One region of the Buttiauxella ferragutiae genome, then DNA from elsewhere that is predicted to be linked to it. Evidence: predicted binding sites of a transcription regulator. Region 1 holds the regulator's gene; each other region holds the start of a gene.
What was found. The regulator CRP, encoded in region 1, controls carbon source genes, mostly activating them, when cyclic AMP is high. The targets are predictions, from matches to a motif close to ATGTGANNNNNNTCACAT.
Positions count from the first base shown of each region.

Region 2: focA (formate transporter FocA) is a predicted target of CRP. The motif match lies at 1,888-1,905, and genes of this name have one in related genera.
Region 3: MNO13_RS14595 (glycoside hydrolase family 3 N-terminal domain-containing protein) is a predicted target of CRP. The motif match lies at 1,318-1,335, and genes of this name have one in related genera.
Region 4: MNO13_RS01035 (PTS mannitol transporter subunit IICBA) is a predicted target of CRP. The motif match lies at 2,020-2,037, and genes of this name have one in related genera.

Region 1 is NZ_CP093332.1:389,470-392,685, forward strand. It holds gene MNO13_RS01685 (YccS/YhfK family putative transporter) at 1-947, opposite strand, end outside; gene crp (cAMP-activated global transcriptional regulator CRP) at 1,039-1,671, opposite strand; gene MNO13_RS01695 (OsmC family protein) at 1,985-2,389, shown strand; gene MNO13_RS01700 (phosphoribulokinase) at 2,407-3,216, opposite strand, start outside.
Region 2 is NZ_CP093332.1:3,607,070-3,610,285, forward strand. It holds gene ycaO (30S ribosomal protein S12 methylthiotransferase accessory factor YcaO) at 1-1,557, shown strand, start outside; gene focA (formate transporter FocA) at 1,964-2,821, shown strand; gene pflB (formate C-acetyltransferase) at 2,875-3,216, shown strand, end outside.
Region 3 is NZ_CP093332.1:3,170,514-3,173,729, forward strand. It holds gene MNO13_RS14595 (glycoside hydrolase family 3 N-terminal domain-containing protein) at 1-1,201, opposite strand, end outside; gene MNO13_RS14600 (glycoside-pentoside-hexuronide (GPH):cation symporter) at 1,514-2,911, shown strand; gene ppsA (phosphoenolpyruvate synthase) at 3,063-3,216, opposite strand, start outside.
Region 4 is NZ_CP093332.1:240,579-243,794, reverse strand. It holds gene MNO13_RS01035 (PTS mannitol transporter subunit IICBA) at 1-1,878, opposite strand, end outside; gene MNO13_RS01030 (glutathione S-transferase) at 2,363-2,971, shown strand; gene selA (L-seryl-tRNA(Sec) selenium transferase) at 3,042-3,216, shown strand, end outside.

The DNA.
Region 1 (3,216 bases):
TGCCCAACCGGGTTGTCCGGATTCTGGCGAGCAATTTTCTCGAGGGCTTCAATTTGTTTCTCCATCGTAAAACGCTGTGGGTAACGATGGTAGAGAATGTCATCGGCCAACACGCGCAAGCGTGCCGCAATGGTCTGCGCATTCCAGCGAATAACCGCTTCTGCATGGCTTTTCGCGACAAGTTTTTGCACCTCGGCAGGCTGGTGCAAACTGACGGAGATGTGCTCTTGCAAATCTAACGCTATCTGAAAAGAGCGTAACAAATGTTTGTAACCGTTCTGCTGATTTGCCGACAGCATATGCAGCTGTTGGTAGCAGATGGTGATCAGGTCTACGGCTTTTTGCTGGCGAGCCAGCAGTGGAGGCAGCGCTGTTTCGGGATCAGCATGTTGTGTCAGCATGCCGTATTTGGCTTCACAGTACTCCGCCAATTGGCGATAGAGCAGGCTTAACGTTTCGCGCAGCGGCTGCTCACGCCACATCCAGAACCAAAACCAGTTAAAGACTCCGTACCAAATCGTGCCGGAGACATATAACACCATCGGCTTCCAGATAGGCATATTGCCGGCCATACTTAGCGTAAAGATGGCCGCAATCAGCGATGCCGGAAGCAAACGTGCGTGCAGGGCGCTGATTTCAGCGGTGACGCCTAACAAGAGCGCCATCACCATAAGAATGATGGGCAATGGGACCGCGGTGTAGAGCAGCAAAAGCTGCATGATTAAACTGCTGGTCGCAAAAAGAGTGCCGCCAACAATCAGGCGTTTAAAAAAACGCTTATGGGGTGTATCCAGACCAGCAATGTTGCAACAAGCGGGCACTAACGAGAAAAGCAGACCTAACTGCAAATTCCCCAGTAGTAAACCGATCCCCACAGGAAGGCACAGCACCAGCGTTTGCCGCAGTGCATAGTTAACTTCAGGGTGATAGATTAATCTTCTCCACATATGCTTGTCATACTTTGTGTTGCAGGTGTTTGGATTTTAAAGACAAAAAAAGGCGTGTCCATAAAGCAACACGCCTTTTTTGAAACGGAAATTAACGAGTGCCGTAAACGACGATCGTTTTGCCGTGAGCGGAGATCAGGTTCTGATCTTCCAGCATTTTCAAGATACGACCGACAGTTTCACGAGAACAACCGACGATCTGACCAATTTCCTGACGGGTAATTTTAATCTGCATACCGTCTGGGTGAGTCATTGCATCAGGCTGTTTTGCCAGGTTCAACAGTGTCTGCGCGATACGACCAGTCACATCGAGGAATGCCAGGTTACCGACTTTCTCAGAAGTGACTTGCAGACGACGAGCCATCTGGGAAGAAAGACGCATCAGAATGTCTGGGTTTACCTGGATCAGCTGGCGGAATTTTTTATAGGAAATTTCAGCCACTTCACAGGCAGATTTAGCACGGACCCAGGCACTACGTTCCTGGCCTTCTTCGAACAGCCCTAACTCACCAATAAAGTCGCCCTGATTCAGATAGGAGAGGATCATTTCCTTGCCCTCTTCATCTTTGATCAGAACAGCTACAGAGCCCTTGACGATGTAATACAGCGTCTCTGCTTTTTCACCCTGGTGGATCAGTGTGCTCTTCGATGGATACTTATGAATGTGGCAATGGGACAAGAACCATTCGAGAGTCGGGTCTGTTTGCGGTTTGCCAAGCACCATGCGCGGTTATCCTCTGTTTATAACTGGCTACCAACGACAGGACGCTAAACATCCTGTCTGGCGTTGCAAGTATTAGAATATTCCCCACTTTGGGGAGATGGCATGCAAGTCATTCTTGCTGCCTGTAATTAGTGACGTCCTTTGCATCTATGCATTACGTCAATGTATCAATGTAGCATCCGGATTGTTTTAGCATAGCTTTTGGCAGGTGTCTCCTATTGTCTCGTTTCAGCATGACGTAGGTCGCCTTCCGTTGCCAGTTTTGCTGCATCCGCGTACTCTGGAAGGTAATTTTTTCAATGGGAGAAGCAACATGCAGGCACGTGTGAAATGGGTTGAAGGGTTAACTTTCCTTGGTGAATCCGCTTCAGGACACCAGATTCTGATGGACGGTAATTCTGGCGATAAAGCACCGAGCCCGATGGAAATGGTACTGATGGCTGCCGGGGGTTGCAGTGCAATAGACGTGGTTTCTATTTTGCAAAAAGGCCGCTACGACGTCACCGACTGCGAAGTGAAATTGACCTCTGAGCGTCGCGAAGAAGCTCCTCGTCTTTTTACTCACATCAATCTGCATTTCATCGTGACAGGCAAAGAGCTAAAAGATAACGCGGTTTCCCGCGCGGTTGATTTATCTGCTGAGAAGTATTGCTCTGTTGCACTGATGCTGGAAAAAGCCGTAAATATCACGCACAGCTACGAAGTCATTGAAGGCTAGTGTGCAAAACAGGGCGGTTACTCGCCGCCCTGATTATTGATATTTCGTCCTTCCGCCAGACGCTTCACTAACGGCGTCATGATCAATTCCATCGCCAGCCCCATTTTGCCGCCCGGTACCACTATTGTATTGATGTGGGAAATGAATGAGCCTTGCAACATGGCGAGCAAGTACGGGAAATCGATGTCATCCAACCCGCGAAAATGAATCACCACAAAACTTTCATCCAGCGATGGAATTCCGCGTGCAGCAAACGGGTTAGAGGTATCGACAGTCGGGACACGCTGGAAGTTAATGTGCGTGCGTGAAAATTGTGGCGTGATGTAATTGATGTAGTCGTCCATTGAGCGCACCACTGAATCCATCACCGCTTCCCGGGAATGCCCACGTTCGCTGGTATCACGCACCAGTTTTTGAATCCATTCCAGGTTGACAATCGGCACTACGCCAACCAGCAAGTCGACGGCATTCGCCACATCGTGCTGTGGGGTGACGACTCCACCGTGCAATCCTTCATAGAACAACACATCGGTCGGTTCAGGCAGCGATTGCCACGGTGTAAACGTCCCAGGAATTTGGTTCCAGGGGACGGCTTCGTCATAGGTATGAAGATACTTACGCGATTTACCTTGCCCGGTTTTTCCGTACTCGATAAACGTTTGTTCCAGCAGGCCGAAGTCATTCGCTTCCGGACCGAAGTAACTGATATGGCGGCCTAAGTCGCGTGCTTTACGAATAGCCATATCCATTTCAGGACGCGTGAAACGATGGAAGCTGTCACCTTCAACTTCGGCAGCGCGCAGGTTGAGTTGCTGGAATATTTTGCG
Region 2 (3,216 bases), 2.1 Mb from region 1:
GCTTTGGCTTCAGCGCTGGGCGAATATTTCGAGCGTTTGTCGACTAACTATTTCTTTGCTGATTTCTGGTTAGGTGAAACCATCGCCAATGGCCCGTTTGTGCATTATCCAAACGAGAAGTGGTTCCCAATTCCTGAAGATGAGCAACTGCCGGAAGGCATTCTCGACGATCGTTTGCGCGCGTTTTACGATCCTGAGAACGAAGTCACCGCAGGTATGCTGATTGATCTGCAATCCGGCAATGAAGAGCGCGGCATCTGCGCACTGCCGTTTACCCGTCAATCCGATCAAGAAACCGTCTATATTCCGATGAACATCATCGGGAACTTGTATGTTTCTAATGGGATGTCTGCAGGGAACACCGCAAACGAAGCCCGTGTTCAGGGACTTTCAGAAGTTTTTGAGCGTTACATTAAAAATCGCATTATCGCGGAAAGCATTAGCCTGCCGGAAATCCCGCAGGAAGTGCTGGCTCGCTATCCTGGCGTGGTCGAATCAATCGCCACTCTGGAAGCTGAAGGATTCCCAATCTTCGCGTATGACGGTTCATTAGGCGGCAAATATCCGGTTATTTGCGTGGTGTTATTCAACCCAGCAAACGGCACGTGTTTTGCGTCGTTCGGTGCCCACCCTGATTTTGGTGTTGCGCTGGAACGTACCGTGACTGAACTGCTGCAGGGGCGTGGCCTTAAAGATCTGGATGTCTTCACGCCTCCGACCTTTGATGACGAAGAAGTTGCCGAGCATGCCAATCTCGAAACTCACTTTATCGACTCCAGCGGTCTGATCTCCTGGGATATGTTCAAGCAAGATGCCGACTATCCATTTGTTGACTGGAGCTTCTCTGGAACCACAGAAGAAGAATTTGCCACATTGATGGCAATCTTTAATGCAGAAGACCAGGAAGTTTATATCGCTGACTACCAGCATCTTGATGTTTACGCTTGCCGCATCATCGTTCCTGGTATGTCCGATATTTATCCTGCCGAAGATCTGCTGCTGGCTAACAACAGTATGGGCTATCACTTGCGTGACACCATTCTGTCATTACCAGGCAGTGAGTGGGAGAAGCAAGATTATCTCGATCTGATTTCTCAGTTAGATGAAGAAGGCCACGATGATTTCACCCGTGTCCGCGAGCTGCTTGGTCTGGCGACAGGTAAAGACAATGGCTGGTATACGCTGCGTATTGGTGAATTGAAAGCCATGCTGGCACTGGCTGGCGGTGACACCGAACAAGCGCTTATCTGGACGGAATGGACGATGGAATTCAACGCGTCTATTTTCAGCCCTGAGCGTGCGAACTACTATCGCTGCCTGCAAACCCTGCTGCTACTGGCGATGGAAGAAGACCGCCAACCGCTGCAATATCTGAATGCCTTCGTGCGTATGTACGGCGCAGAAACAGTAGAAGCGGCAAGTGCTGCTCTGAGTGGTGAAGCGCCATTCTATGGCCTGCAAGCTGTAGATAGCGATTTGAAAGCGTTCCCTGCCCATCAGGCGTTGTTAGCGGCGTATGAAAAACTGCAACGCGCAAAAGCGGCTTTCTGGAAATAAAGTAACAAAACTAAACTCAAAGGTGCGTAAACCATAATGTTTACGCTATATTACGGGGCGATTTTTATTGCCCCGTGTTTTTATTGGCAGCGTAATAATTTCATTTGTGACTCAATAGTTAAATATTGGTGAAATATTATTATATTAAACTACAAATAATGTTGCCAAATTATAGAAATACTCCATTCTAATTACCCCGACACAGGAGCGTTGAGGCTAAATATCAAATTACATTATAAATTTTAAACTTTATTTTTATTAAAAATATCAATAACTTAAACTGAAAATCAGGTAAACACCTGCTTTTATCAGGCCTATAAGCTTGGCGAGATATGATCCATATCAAATTTTACTCTATAATGCTTTGTTAGTATCTCGTCGCCGAATTAAATAAGAGAGAGTTAGTGTGAAAGCTGACAACCCTTTTGATCTATTGCTCCCAGCCGCTATGGCGAAAGTCGCCGAAGACGCTGGCGTCTATAAAGCAACAAAGCACCCGCTGACCACGTTTTATTTAGCGATCACGGCGGGGATGTTCATCTCGATTGCCTTTGTCTTTTACATCACTGCGACCACCGGTACTTCGACCATTCCGTTTGGGATTGCGAAGCTGATTGGCGGTACTTGCTTCTCCTTAGGGCTTATCCTGTGCGTTGTCTGCGGTGCCGACCTCTTCACTTCTACCGTGTTGATTGTTGTTGCTAAAGCCAGTGGCCGTATCACCTGGGGTCAACTCGCGAAGAACTGGGTCAACGTTTACATCGGTAACCTGTTCGGTGCTTTGATGTTCGTGGTGTTGATTTGGTTGTCAGGTATGTACATGACAGCAAACGGTGCGTGGGGTCTGAATGTGCTTCAAACCGCAGACCATAAAATGCACCACACCTTTATTGAAGCTGTGTGCCTGGGTATTTTGGCTAACCTGATGGTCTGTCTGGCTGTCTGGATGAGCTACTCGGGTCGCAGTTTGATGGACAAGATGTTTGCTATGATTCTCCCGGTCGCCATGTTTGTTGCTAGTGGTTTTGAGCACAGTATCGCAAACATGTTCTTGATCCCTTTGGGTATCGTAGTACGCAACTTTGCAAGCCCGGAATTCTGGACCGCAGTTGGGTCGTCTCCGGACAATTTCACTCACTTGACCGTATTGAACTTCATCACAGATAACCTGATCCCAGTGACTATTGGGAACATTATCGGTGGCGGCGTACTGGTTGGGTTGACGTACTGGGTAATTTATCTACGCGGTGGTGATAAGCACTAAGTGCTAGCCGTCGTGTAGGGAATAAGAAATCCACATTAGAAGGTAGGTGTTAAATGTCCGAGCTTAATGAGAAGTTAGCCACAGCCTGGGAAGGTTTTGCCAAAGGTGACTGGCAGAATGAAGTCAACGTGCGTGACTTTATTCAGAAAAACTACACCCCTTACGAGGGTGACGAGTCCTTCCTGGCAGGTGCTACTGAAGCAACTACCACATTGTGGGACAACGTCATGGAAGGCGTTAAACAGGAAAACCGCACTCACGCGCCTGTTGACTTCGATACTGACCTCGCTTCCACCATCACCTCTCATGATGCTGGTTACATCAACAAGTCCCTCGAAACTATCGTTGGCCTGCAGACTGATGCTCCACTGAAACGTGCAATTATTCCGTTTGGT
Region 3 (3,216 bases), 2.5 Mb from region 1:
CGTCGTTTTCGAGCATGGTGATGGAGCGTGTGGCGACTTCCCGAGCGATATTTTTTGTCGATTCACTTTGCAATACGACGCCGTTTTCATCGCGATAAGGCTGTTCAAATAACCCGAGGCGGAATTTCTCTTTCAACACGCGAGCGACAATCTCATCCACTTTTTCCATGGTGATTAAACCACGCTCGACGGCTTGGGCCAGATGGCGCGCGCAGTCATCTTTTGGTAGTTCCACATCCAGCCCGGCATTAAATGCCAGCGCCGCAGATTCTGCCGCATCGTGCGAAATACCGTGATGCTGATGCAGCAAACTCACGCCGCCATAATCAGCAACAATCAGCCCATCAAAGCCCCATTGTTCACGCAACACGGTGGTCAGTAAGAATTCATCCGAGTGGCCTGGCTGGTTATCAATATCGTGATAAGCAGGCATCACCGAGCCCGCATTTGCCAGTTTTACCGCCATTTCGAACGGCAGCAGGAAGGTATCGTTTAATTCGCAAAAACCAAGATGGACAGGGGCATGGTTGCGCGCGCCTTCGCTAAATGAATGGCCGACGTAATGTTTTAGCGTTGCCAACAAGTCGCGATTTTTGCCCTGTAAGCCTTTGACATAGTGTGTGGCCATCATGCCCACCAGCCACGGATCCTCACCGAATGTCTCTTCGGTGCGCCCCCAACGCACATCGCGTGACACATCCAGCACTGGCGCAAGTCCCTGATGGCAACCGGTCGAGCGGGCTTCTTCGCCAATCGCTGCCGCCGCACGTTCGATAAGATCAACATCCCAGGTGGAGCCGTAGTTGAGTGATGACGGGAACAGCGTGGCATCTTTGCACAGCAACCCGACTAAACACTCTTCGTGAAACAGGGCCGGAATGCCCAGCCGAGTCTCTTCAATCAGGGTTTTCTGCAAGCGATTAGCCGCACGGACACCCTCTTTAGCATCGACAATGTGGGTGCCTAACGGGCGGGTAATTTGCCCGACGCCCAGTTTCAGACGCTCGCCAAGTGCTGCTTGCTCGGTTACGCCAGCAAACTCATCGCTTAAATCGGTCCGTTCACGGTGATGGCCGTCGCTGGATAAAATCAGCCAATACGCGTGCATTTGGGCGAATTTTTCTTCGGCAGTCATACGTGAAAGCAGATCGCTGACACGTTCATGAATCGGGCGATGAGCTTGCTTATAAATGGCAGACATAGTGTTCCCCTTTCGAGTTCAGCGGTTTGCGAAAGTATCAATATGAGTGATGACTGAAGAGGCAAACAATTGTCAGAATAACCCGCAAGATTACGTTTTTTGGTTTTTAGCCATAAGTGTGACGTAATTCAAAAATATGCCAGAAAAATGAGGCTTTCAGGACGAAGCCGAGGCGATAAGAGATAACCCCGTCACATTTGATAAGAAACATAAAACACAAATGAAAAATTACAATACTCCTGCTCAGATTCACAATTTATAACTAGTGCTATCCGCGAGGTCTATATTCCGGCTCTTAATAAAGGTGAATACATGTCGGTGCTTACAGAAAAAATTACCAACAAAGAAAAAATGGGTTTTGGACTAGGTGATGCGGCAAGTCACATCGTGTTTGATTCTTCGGTCGCCATTCTGGCTTATTTTTATACCAATATTTATGGTTTGCCCCCGGCGGTAATGGGGACATTATTTTTAGTCGTCCGGGTACTGGATGCTATTACCGATCCTATCATGGGTGCGATTGCTGACCAGACCAAAACCCGTTGGGGGAGATTCCGCCCCTGGTTATTGATTATTTGTGTTCCTTTCGCCGTCAGTTGTGTGCTGGTTTATTCAACACCTGATTTCTCGCAGACCGGTAAAATTGTTTACGCCGTTCTGGCTTATATATTCATGACAATAATGTATACCGCAATAAATATTCCTTATTGCTCTTTAGGTGCGGCGATTACGTCGGATCCACAAGAAAACCTGTCCCTGCAATCCTGGCGTTTTGCCATTGCGCCAATTGGTGGTGCGATGGGTACAGCGTTGATTCTGCCACTGGCTGATTTTATTTCGCCGGGTGACAGAGCCGTTGGCATGCAGTGGGCAATGGGGATCTTCGGTGTGATTGGCTGCCTGATGTTCCTGGTGTGCTTTGCCACCACCCGTGAACGTATTACGCCGGTCAAAGAAGAAAACCTGAATATCCTGCGCGACGTGAAAATCTTATTAAAGAACGACCAATGGCGTATTCTGTCGGTTTATAACCTTGCGATGTTGTGTGGTGTCGTGGTACGTGGCAGCCTGCTGGTCTATTTCGTGCAATATATCCTTCATCAAGGCAGTGGCATTATTTCGATGTTTATGCTGGCAACGACTATCGCGGCGGTATTTGGTAGCCTGTTTGCTAAACAATTGGGTAGCTGGATGTGTAAGATCCGCGCCTCAATATGGGTAAACGTGCTTAGTGCGGTGATCGGGTTATTATTCCTGGTGTTACCAACCGAATATTGGATACCGGCTTTCCTGGTGCATATCGTGCTTAATATCCTGCAAGGTATTAATGCTCCACTGCAATGGTCAATGATTACCGATGCTAATAACTATGGTGAATGGAAAACCCAACGCCGTATTACCGGTATGAACGTTGCGGCAAATATCTTCATCATTAAATTGGGTGTAGCGATTGGTGGTGCGTTAACCGGTTGGGGTCTTGCGTGGTTTGGTTATCAGGCGGGTGTGGAACAACAATCAGCCGAGGCCGTGCGTGGCGTACTGATTCTGTTTACTGTGTTACCGGCTATTTTCTACTTAATTACCGCTATCTCGATTCGTTATTACAAGTTAACTGAAGATAGAATGAACAGTATTGTGAGCGACCTGCGTGTCGGCAAGTTCCAGAGTGAAAGTGAAGTCACTGGCGTGATGACGCCAAAAGCCTTGTAATAAACGATTGGTAGGTCGGGCAAGCGCAGCGCCCCCGACATAATCGACGACAATGGTGGATGACGCTGGCGCTTAGCCACCCTACAACTTATCCGACCTACAAATATTAAAGGCTCCTCAACAATGAGGAGCCTTTTTAAAAGAAAACGAATTACTTATTCGCTTCTGCCAGACTCAACCAGGTTTGCACCACGGTATCCGGATTCAGAGAAAGACTATCAATCCCCTCCTCCATCAACCACACCGCAAAATCTTCATGGTCAGACGGGCCTTGCCCACAGATACCGACGTATTTACCTTGTTTC
Region 4 (3,216 bases), 150 kb from region 1:
GGTGGTGTTAGCCAGGCGCTCAATCACTGACTCATCATCCAGCGCGTTGGTCAGGCTGGTGATAACCTGGATGTGTTCGTTATTGCGAGCGGCAATACCGATAACCAGGCGGGCAATATCATCAGGTTCTTCACCGAAGTGAACACCATGCGGATACTGGCAGAACACAACGCCGGTTTTCAGGACGCGGTCTTTCGCTTCAACCGTACCGTGTGGAACGGCAATGCCTTCGCCCAGATAAGTTGGGGTCAGTTTTTCGCGTTCAAACATCGCATCAACATATTCAGGCTGTACGTAACCGCCGTTCACCAGTTGCTCACCGGCAAAGCGAATCGCTTCTTCTTTGGTTGTCGCAGTCAGGCCAAGGAACACGTTACCGGCACCAAGGCGGAACAACCCTTCTTCGCTTGGCACAAAGCTGTCTTCCAGGCTGCTCATCACCTTAACTTCTTTCTCGCTCAGGTTATGAGAGGCCACCAGACGCTCGGTCAGGTTGGAGTACAGGCTGCTGTCGAGGAAGTTAGTCAGGGAAATATGCTGTGCCTGTGGAACCTGGCGCATCGCACGTTCGGTCAGGTCACGGTGCGTAATCACCAGGTCAACGTCATCCGGCAAACTGTTGATTGCACAGTTAGTCACGGAGATATTTTTCAGGCCCGCATCGCTGACTTTCTTACGCAGCACACCCGCACCCATCGCACTTGAACCCATGCCTGCATCGCACGCTACGATGATTTTACGTACGTGGCTGAGGTCGTTAGACAGACCAGCACCGACCGCCAGTGGCGTAGCGCCACCTTTGGATTCAGCTTTCATCTCTTCCACACGGCGAGCCGCTGCTTCGATGTCGTCTTCTTCTTTAACCTTGCTTGTTTTCAGCAAGATGGCAGAAACCACGAAGGACACGGCTGTTGCCGCAACGATTGCCGCGATGTTAGCGAAGTAAGCACCTTTTGGCGTCATCGCCAGAATCGCGAGTATTGAACCCGGAGATGCCGGAGAAACCAGGCCGCCGTTCAGAATAGTCAGCGTAAACACGCCAGTCATACCGCCGAGAATAACGGCGAGGATCAGACGTGGGTTCATCAGCACATATGGGAAGTAAATTTCGTGGATACCGCCCAGGAAGTGGATGATTGCCGCGCCGCCCGCAGACTGCTTAGCATTACCGCGACCGAAGAACATGTACGCCATCAGCACGCCCATACCAGGGCCAGGGTTTGCTTCAATCAGGAAGAAGATTGATTTGCCCAGCTCGTGGGACTGCTGAATACCCAGCGGCGAGAAGATACCGTGGTTGATTGCGTTGTTCAGGAACAGGATTTTCGCAGGTTCTACGAAGATAGACGCCAGCGGCAGCATGTCATGGACAACCATGAAGTTAACGCCCGCCGCCAGAATTTTGGACAGGACTTCAACCGCAGGGCCGATACCCATGAACGCCAGAATCGCCAGAATCATACCGATGATGCCAGCGGAGAAGTTGTTCACCAGCATTTCAAAGCCGGATTTGATCTTGCCATCAACCCATGCGTCAAAATGTTTAATTGCCCAACCACCCAGAGGACCGGCAATCATTGCACCGAGGAACATCGGCATATCCGCACCGACGATAACACCCATAGTGGTGATCGCACCGACCACACCACCACGGTCGCCACCGATTAAGCGACCACCGGTAAAACCGATGAGCAACGGCAGCAGGTAAGTAATCATCGGGCCAACCAGTTTCGCCAGTGTCTCGCTTGGCAACCAACCAGTTGGAATAAATAACGCCGTGATAATACCCCAGGCGATAAATGCGCCGATGTTTGGCATTACCATGTTACTCAGGAAACGACCAAAGCTTTGCACTCTGATCTTGATATCGGATGACATACGCACACCCCTTATTGTGTTCACGTGCTGAAAAAGCAGCCCGAGGTTTATTGTTAATGTGGTGGCAAGCAGTGCTGCCAGATGCTCTAAGTGAGGCGAATCTGGCACTGAATCGTTAAGCTGTCCAGTACACGGGATTTTATGTGATGCAGATCACTCATCACTGGGTGTAACGAAGCATAATCAGGAGATCTTGATCACATAATTGATGTGTAAAAAAAACACAGCAGCTATTTTTTGCGCTGAATTGACCCATGTGTGTGATTAAAATCACATTTCTCGATTATCACTTTGTTATTTATATGTGACATTAATCACAAAATATCTTCATCGAAATTTTCCTACTGCTCTCCAGGGCAGTCATCGCGAAAGCGGTCATTTCATTTTGTTATAAAATTACAGCGCAGCGGCAGGCGACTCTTCACTACTTTTTCATGCATCCTGATCCATACTTACCGTTTGTCGATTAAAAATGGACGATGTAATGAAACTTATCGGTAATTACACCAGCCCGTATGTGCGCAAAATATCGGTGATACTGCTGGAAAAAGGCATCACTTTTGAATTCGTAAACGACAACCCGTGGACATCCGAAAGCACCACGCCCCATTACAATCCGCTGGGCAAAGTGCCTGCGCTGGTCACCGACGAGGGCGAATACTGGTTCGACTCCCCGGTGATTGCGGAATACCTCGAGCTGTTGAATATTGCCCCAACTCTTATCCCGCGTGAGCCTCAAGCCGCATTACAAATGCGCCAAATGGAGGCCCTTGCCGATGGCATCATGGATGCCGCTCTGGTTTCAGTACGCGAACGCCAGCGCCCAATCGAACAGCAATCTGAAGTCGAACTGCTCCGCCAACGGGAAAAAATTAGCCGTGGCCTGACGCTGCTCGAACAATACGCCGCAGATAAAAAACTGAATGCCGAAAACCTGTGTGTGGCAACCATTGCGGTGGCATGTGCAGTGGGATATCTCAATTTCCGCCGCGTTTCCCCAGGCTGGTGTGTAGAGCGGCCACATCTGGTGAAACTGGTCGAGAAACTTTTCGAACGGGAAAGTTTTGCCAGGACAGAACCGCCAACAGCATGATCTCCCGCCATGACAGGGGGCCAACTCCCCCTGTAAACTAATGCGAAATTTCACCACTCTGCGGCTTGTTATGACTACCCATCGCACCTTGTACAGCCAACTTCCTGCCATCGACAAACTGTTACGTGATGCCTCATTTTGCGAGGTACTGCGCAATTTTGGCCACTCTCAGGTGGTTAATACCTTACGAACGATGCTGGAAACCGCGCGCGAACATATCCGCACTCAGGAACAACTGCCTGACT